DNA from 2 places in the Actinoallomurus sp. NPDC050550 genome. Region 1 is predicted to be linked to the other one. Evidence: riboswitches for the same ligand, from Rfam matches in the RefSeq annotation. Region 1 holds a riboswitch; the other holds the start of a gene.

Evidence for each region. A riboswitch is a leader RNA that binds a small molecule or an ion and turns the genes downstream of it on or off. The one in region 1 is predicted to bind glycine.
Region 2: another riboswitch for glycine. It lies ahead of gcvT (glycine cleavage system aminomethyltransferase GcvT); the one in region 1 lies ahead of gcvP (aminomethyl-transferring glycine dehydrogenase).

What each region holds. Positions count from the first base shown of each region.
Region 1 is NZ_JBFAJC010000009.1:89,702-93,102, forward strand. It holds gene AB0I04_RS15065 (ABC transporter permease) at 1-454, shown strand, start outside; gene AB0I04_RS15070 (hypothetical protein) at 553-1,440, opposite strand; glycine riboswitch at 1,608-1,704, shown strand; gene gcvP (aminomethyl-transferring glycine dehydrogenase) at 1,865-3,401, shown strand, end outside.
Region 2 is NZ_JBFAJC010000088.1:902-4,302, forward strand. It holds gene glyA (serine hydroxymethyltransferase) at 1-474, opposite strand, end outside; gene gcvH (glycine cleavage system protein GcvH) at 471-857, opposite strand; gene gcvT (glycine cleavage system aminomethyltransferase GcvT) at 854-1,960, opposite strand; glycine riboswitch at 2,126-2,223, opposite strand; gene AB0I04_RS52155 (glycoside hydrolase family 6 protein) at 2,532-3,401, shown strand, end outside.

The sequences.
Region 1 (3,401 bases):
CACCGGCGCGCTCGGCATGGTGGTCATGGTCGCCTGCGGTTTCGCCGTCGGCTGGCGCCCGCACGAGGGACCGGTTCGGACCCTGACCGCCTTCGCCCTCCTGGTCCTCATGCGTTACGCGATCAGCTGGGGCGGTGTGCTGCTCGGCCTGCTGATCAAGGAGGAGACGCTGGACAACCTCGTTCCGCTGATCTTCCCGATCACGATGGTGTCCAACTCGTTCGTGCCGACCACGGGTATGCCGGCGTGGCTGCGCTTCATCGCCGACTGGAACCCGGTCAGCGCGATCGTCGCGGCGTGCCGCGATCTGTTCGGCAGCCCCGGCGTGGTCGGGAACGCCCACCTCGTGTGGCCCCTCCGCCACCCGGTGGCCGCGACCCTGCTGTGGTCGGCCGTTCTGCTGCTCGTCTTCGTCCCGGCGGCGGTACACCGGTACCGCACGGTGAACCGCTGACGGCCGCCCCGGACCGGACCGGCGGCGGCCGCCCCGGACCGGACCGGCGGCGGCCGCCCCGGACTGGTCGGGGCCGCCCAGCCCTGGACCGGCCGAGGTCACGACGGCGCCGGGTCCGCGCCGGCGCCCTGGTCGTCGGCACCGTGGCCGGACCGGAGCATGGCCATCGCGTTCGGGAAGGGCACGGCGCCGGCCTCGACGATCCGCCGCGCCAGCGGGCGAAGGAGCTCGGCCAGCCGGGCCGCGCCGTCCCGGCCGAGGGCGTCCAGCGGCGGGCGGGCGAGCCGGTCGGTGACGTCCTCGATCGCCCGCCGGTCCGCACGGCCCTCGGCGGTGATCGCGCCGTCCGCGTCGAGGAGGCCCCGGTCCCGCAGCCGGTCGGCGGCGGCCGTCCACTCCTGTTCGGTCCAGCCCCGGTAGTCGCGCTGCTCGGGCGGGGTGAGGCCGAGTGCGCCCGCGACGACGTTCGCCTCGCAGCCGTCGAGCCCGGCGGCGAGCAGGGCGGCGACGTGCCCGTCCCCGCGGAACTCCCGGAGCGCGGTGACGGCGTGCCACAGCGCCAGGCGCGGCTCGGCCGGCCGGGGCAGAGCGGCGTGCGCCGCGAACAGGACGCGGCCCGGGGCCGGCGCCGCCTCCGCCGCCCGCCCCGCCAGGGCCGCGGCCTCCGCGACGTCGGCCGAGTCCACCAGGTCGCCGAGCAGGCGGCGCAGGGACCGGTCCACGACGGCCGTCCGGGCGGCCAGGACGGTCTCGGGCGAGGAATAGCGCCAGGCGTCGGGGATCGCGCGGGCGACCATGCGCGGCGCGAAGTTGTAGAACGCGGCCGTGACCACCTCGGGGGAGGGCGCGCCCAGGGCCGCCGACCGGGAGGCGAAGTAGCCCATCCAGAAGCCCTTGAGGCCCGCGTCGGCGTACGCCGCCTTGGCCTCCGGCGCGAAGTAGACGAACGCGTGACAACACTCGATCAGCCGCCAGGTCTCGTCCATCGGACCCTCCTCGTCGCCGTCGCCGGGCCGCCCATCGTCGCACGGGACGACGCACTGATCTTCTGGAGCGTTGATCTCCGGATAGCCGGTGATCTCCGAGAGTGGTGATCTTCGGGGAACCGGGACCGTGGCGACGGGCGACGCCTCCGGTAGGGTGGAACCGCCGTCGACCTCGTACGGGAGAGACTTCGCACAGCGTGGTGCGGGGCGCCGAAGGAGCAACCCTCCCCGGAACCTCTCAGGCAAAAGGACCGTACGAGTTAGGCACCTCTGGAAAGCAGGCCGGCGATCCACGCCAGACCTCACCGAAGGTGCAAGCCGCGCTCCGGCGCGGTGAAGCTCTCAGGTTCACTGACAGAGGGGGAGACCGGCCACCGGCCTGCCCGGTGGTGGTTGCGCATCCATCGCACCAGGAGGCTCCCCAATGACCGAGGTCCCCTTCGCCGATCGGCACATCGGGCCGTCGCGCGGCGACCGCGCCGAGATGGCCAAGGCCGTCGGCTTTCCGAGTGTTAAGGCCCTCGTCGACGCCGCCGTGCCCACGGTGATCCGTACCGACCGTCCGCTGGATCTGCCTCCGGCGCTCACCGAGGTGCGGGCGCTGGCCCGGCTGCGTGAGCTGGCCTCGGAGAACCAGGTCCTCACCTCGATGATCGGTCTGGGCTACCACGGCACGGTCACGCCCGGGGTGATCCTCCGGAACGTCCTGGAGAACCCCGGCTGGTACACCGCCTACACGCCGTACCAGCCGGAGATCTCCCAGGGCCGCCTCGAGGCGCTGCTGAACTTCCAGACCGTCGTGAGCGACCTGACGGGGCTGCCGGTCTCGAACGCCTCCCTGCTCGACGAGGGCACCGCGGCGGCCGAGGCGATGACCCTCGCGCACCGGGCTTCAAAGGCCGGGGACACCTTCCTGATCGACGCCGACGCGCTGCCGCAGACGATCGAGGTCATCCGTACGCGGGCGTTGCCGCTGGGCATCGACGTCGTCGTCGCCGACCTGTCCGAGGGACTGCCGGACGGCGAGTTCTTCGGCGTCCTGCTGCAGTACCCCGGCGCGAGTGGCGCCGTGCGCGACCTGTCGGCCGTGACGGAGGCCGCGCACGAGCGCGGCGCGCAGGTCGTCGTGTCCGCAGACCTGCTGGCGCTGACGTTGCTCACGCCGCCGGGGGAGTTCGGCGCGGACATCGCGGTCGGGACGTCGCAGCGGTTCGGCGTGCCGTACGGCTTCGGCGGCCCGCACGCCGGCTACATGGCCGTACGCGAGGGCCTGCAGCGGCAGCTGCCCGGCCGCCTCGTCGGCGTGTCCGTCGACGTGGACGGCGGTCCGGCCTACCGCCTGGCGCTGCAGACGCGCGAGCAGCACATCCGCCGCGAGAAGGCCACGAGCAACATCTGCACCGCCCAGGTGCTGCTGGCCGTGATGGCGAGCATGTACGCCGTCTACCACGGCCCGGAGGGACTGCGGGGCATCGCCGAACGGGTCCACGAGCAGGCCGTACGCCTCGCGGGCGGCCTCGCCGCGGTCGGCGCCGAGATCGTCCACGAGACCTTCTTCGACACCGTGCTCGCCCGCGTCCCGGGGCGCGCCGAGGAGGTCGTACGACGGGCGCGCGAGCGCGGGATCAACTTCCGGCTCGTGGACGCCGACCACGTGGGGATCGCCTGCGACGAGACCACGACGGACGAGCACGTCGCCGCGGTGTGGCGGGCGTTCGGCCTGGCCGACAACGAGGCCCTGTCCGTCCACGCGGGGGCCGCGCTGCCTCCGGCCGTCCGTCGGGAGAGCGGCTACCTGACGCACCCGGTCTTCCACGCGCACCGCTCGGAGACGGCGATGCTCCGGTACCTGCGTCGCCTGCAGGACAAGGACATCGCCCTGGACCGCTCGATGATCCCGCTGGGCTCGTGCACGATGAAGCTCAACGCGACCACCGAGATGGAGCCCATCACCTGGCCGG
Region 2 (3,401 bases), on a different contig from region 1:
GACCTCGTCCATGTCAACGAGGCCGTCGGGACCCACGTGGTACGCCGCGACGTTGAACATCTTGCCGGAGTAGTTGATCCGCATGCCGTGGGTCAGGTGCCCGCCGTGCGCGAGATCCAGGCCGAGGATCGTGTCACCCGGCTCCAGCAGCGCGAAGTAGACCGCGATGTTGGCCTGCGCGCCCGAGTGCGGCTGCACGTTGGCGTGCTCCGCGCCGAACAGCTCCTTGGCCCGGTCGATCGCCAGCTGCTCGGTGACGTCGACGTACTCGCATCCGCCGTAGTAACGCCGGCCGGGGTACCCCTCCGCGTACTTGTTGGTCATCACCGAGCCCTGCGCCTCGAGGACGCCGATCGGCGCGAAGTTCTCCGAGGCGATCATCTCCAGGGTGGACTGCTGGCGGTGCAGCTCCTCCGCGATCGCGGACGCGACCTCCGGGTCGAGCTCGGACAGGGGCAGGTTGGCAAGGCTCATGACGCCTCCTCGATGAGCTTCGCGTAGGCCTGCGCGTCGAGCAGGTCACCCGAGTCGTCACTGGTGCGCACCCGGAACAGCCATCCCTCGCCGTAAGGGTCAGAATTGATCACGGCCGGGTCCTCCTCCAGGGCGGCGTTGACGGCAACGACCTCGCCGGTGACGGGCGCATAGATGTCACTCACCGACTTGGTCGACTCGGCCTCGCCGCACGGCTCTCCGGCCTCGACGGACGCGCCCTCCTGCGGCAGCGACACGTAGACGATGTCACCGAGCGCGTCGGCGGCGTACGCCGTGATGCCGACGGTCACCACACCCTCGGCCGGCTCGGTGATCCACTCGTGCTCCTGGGTGTAGGAAAGCGTCTCGGGAACAGTGCTCACGAAGTCCTCCTGTAGAACGGCAGCGCTACCTTGTCGACCGGCTCGTGTTTACCGCGGATGTCCACGGCGAGGTCGGTGTCCTCGGCATGGCCCGCGTCGATGTAGGCCATGGCGATGGGTTTGCCCAGCGTCGGGGACGGCGCACCACTGGTCACCACACCACAGGGCGTGCCGTCCGGCGTCACGATGTCGTACCCGTGGCGCGGCACCCGGCGCCCCCGCGCGACGAGCCCCACGAGGGTGCGCGCGGGCGGGGTGTCGGCGCGCGCGGCCAGTGCGGCACGCCCGACGAAGTCCCCGTGCTTGTCCAGCTTGACGGTACGGCCGAGGCCGGCGTCGTACGGCGTGGTCTCGGCGGTCAGCTCGTTGCCGTACAGCGGCATGCCCGCCTCCAGCCGCAGGGTGTCGCGCGCGGACAGCCCGGCGGGCCGCAGGTCCTCGCCGCCGGCCTCCGTGACGGCGCGCCAGACGGCCACGGCGTCACCGGCCGAGACGAACAGTTCGAAGCCGTCCTCGCCGGTGTACCCCGTGCGGGCGATCAGCGCGTCGATCCCGGCGACCTTCCCCGGCAGGATCGCGTAGTACTTCAGGTCGGCGAGCGCGGCGTCCGTGAGCTTCTCCAGGATGGCCTGGGCCTTCGGGCCCTGCACGGCGATGAGCGCGTACGCGTCGGAGCGGTCGTCGACGGTGGCCTTCTCGAAGCCGCTCGCCCGCTCGGTGAGCTCGGCGCGGACGGTCGCGGCGTTGGCGGCGTTCGCGACCACCATGAAGGTCTCCGGGGCGAGCCGGTAGACGATCAGATCGTCGAGGACGCCCCCGGCCGGGTCGACGATCATCGTGTAGCGCGCCCGGCCGACGGCGAGCACGGACAGGTGCCCGATCAGCGCGTGGTCGAGGGCCGCCCCGGCCTGCGGGCCGGTGACGAAGATCTCTCCCATGTGGGACAGGTCGAACAGCCCGGCGCTGGTGCGGACGGCCTGATGTTCGGCGGTCTCGCTCCCGTAGCGCAGCGGCATGAGGTAGCCGGCGAACTCGGTGATCATGGCACCGAGCTCGGCATGAACCTCGTGCAACGGTGTTCTCTTGGCGTCCGGCGTGGACATCGGGGCAGGCTCCTATCACGCGGGCGGCCGGGATCCCATCCTCCCATTGGCGCGCGAAATGCGGTCGCGGTGCCCTCCCCCTCTGTCATCGGTGCCTGAGAGCTTCACCCCCGGTCGGGGGCTTGCACCTTCGGCGGGAGCGTCGCTCCGCTTTCCAGAGGTCGCCTGGTCCGCACGGTTCCTGTGGCCTGAGAGGTTCCGGGGAGGAGTTGCTCCTTCGGCGTACCCCGCTGGCGGCGAGGTCGCTCTCCCGTGCGGGATCAACGGCATGGCCAGGCTAGCAGTGCAGGAGCGTCCGGGAAACGGGGCCGCCGCAGGTCGCGTACCGGGAGCCCGCAGGGCGGCGGACCGGGTACGTCGGCCGGACCGACGTCGCGCGACGGACCGGGCATGTCCGCCGGACCGGAACGCGGGGCGACGAGCGGCGGACCGGGACTTCCGGATCAATTCCCTTGGAAGCTCCGGCAGGCGCCGAAGATCGCGAATTATGTTGATCATCTAGCGGCCGCCGGGGGAGGGCGCGACGGCGGGGGCAACGCCTTTCACCATCGCATCGAGCGTGAGGAGCTCCATGGCCCACTCAAGGACATCTCGGCGGATCACCGGCTTGGCCGCGCTCGGCGCCGCGGCCGTCATCGGCCTGAACGGAGCCTGCTCGCCTGGTCAGGCGGCGGGCACCGTCGCGGCCCGCGCCGCGGCGCCCGCCGCCGCGGCCGGCAGCCCGATCGACATGACCAGCGGCTTCTACGTCGACCCGGACTCCAACCCCGCCAAGTGGGTACGGGACAACCCCGGCGACGCGCGCGCCGCCCAGATCAAGTCGGCGATCGCCGACAAGCCGACGGCGGGCTGGTTCGGCGACTGGAGCGGCGACATCGGGACGGCGGTCTCGAACTACGTCGGCGCCGCCGACGCCGCCGACAAGCTGCCCGTCCTGGTCGCGTACAACATCCCTGGCCGGGACTGCTCGGGCGAGTCCAAGGGCGGTTCGGACAAGGACAAGTACGAGGCGTGGATCTCCGCGTTCGCCGGCGCCATCGGAACACGGCCCGCCGTCGTGGTCATCGAGCCGGACGCCCTCGCCCAGCTCGACTGCCTGCCGACCGACTCGGAGCGGCAGTTCCGCCTGAACCTGCTGGAGTTCGCCACCGAGCAGTTCAAGGCCAAGGCGCCGAACACCTGGGCGTACCTCGACGCCGGCAACGCCAAGTGGATCGCCGCGGACACCATGGCCCAGCGGCTGGAGTCCGCCGGCGTGCACAACGTCCGGGGCTTCGCCGTCAACGTCTCGAACTACTACACCACCGACGAGTCGGAGTCCTACGGCACGGCGGTGAACGCCTCGCTGTCGAGCAAGGTGCCGTTCATCGTCGACACCAGCCGTAACGGCAACGGATCGAAGAACGGGGAGTGGTGCAACCCGGCCGGCCGCAAGCTCGGC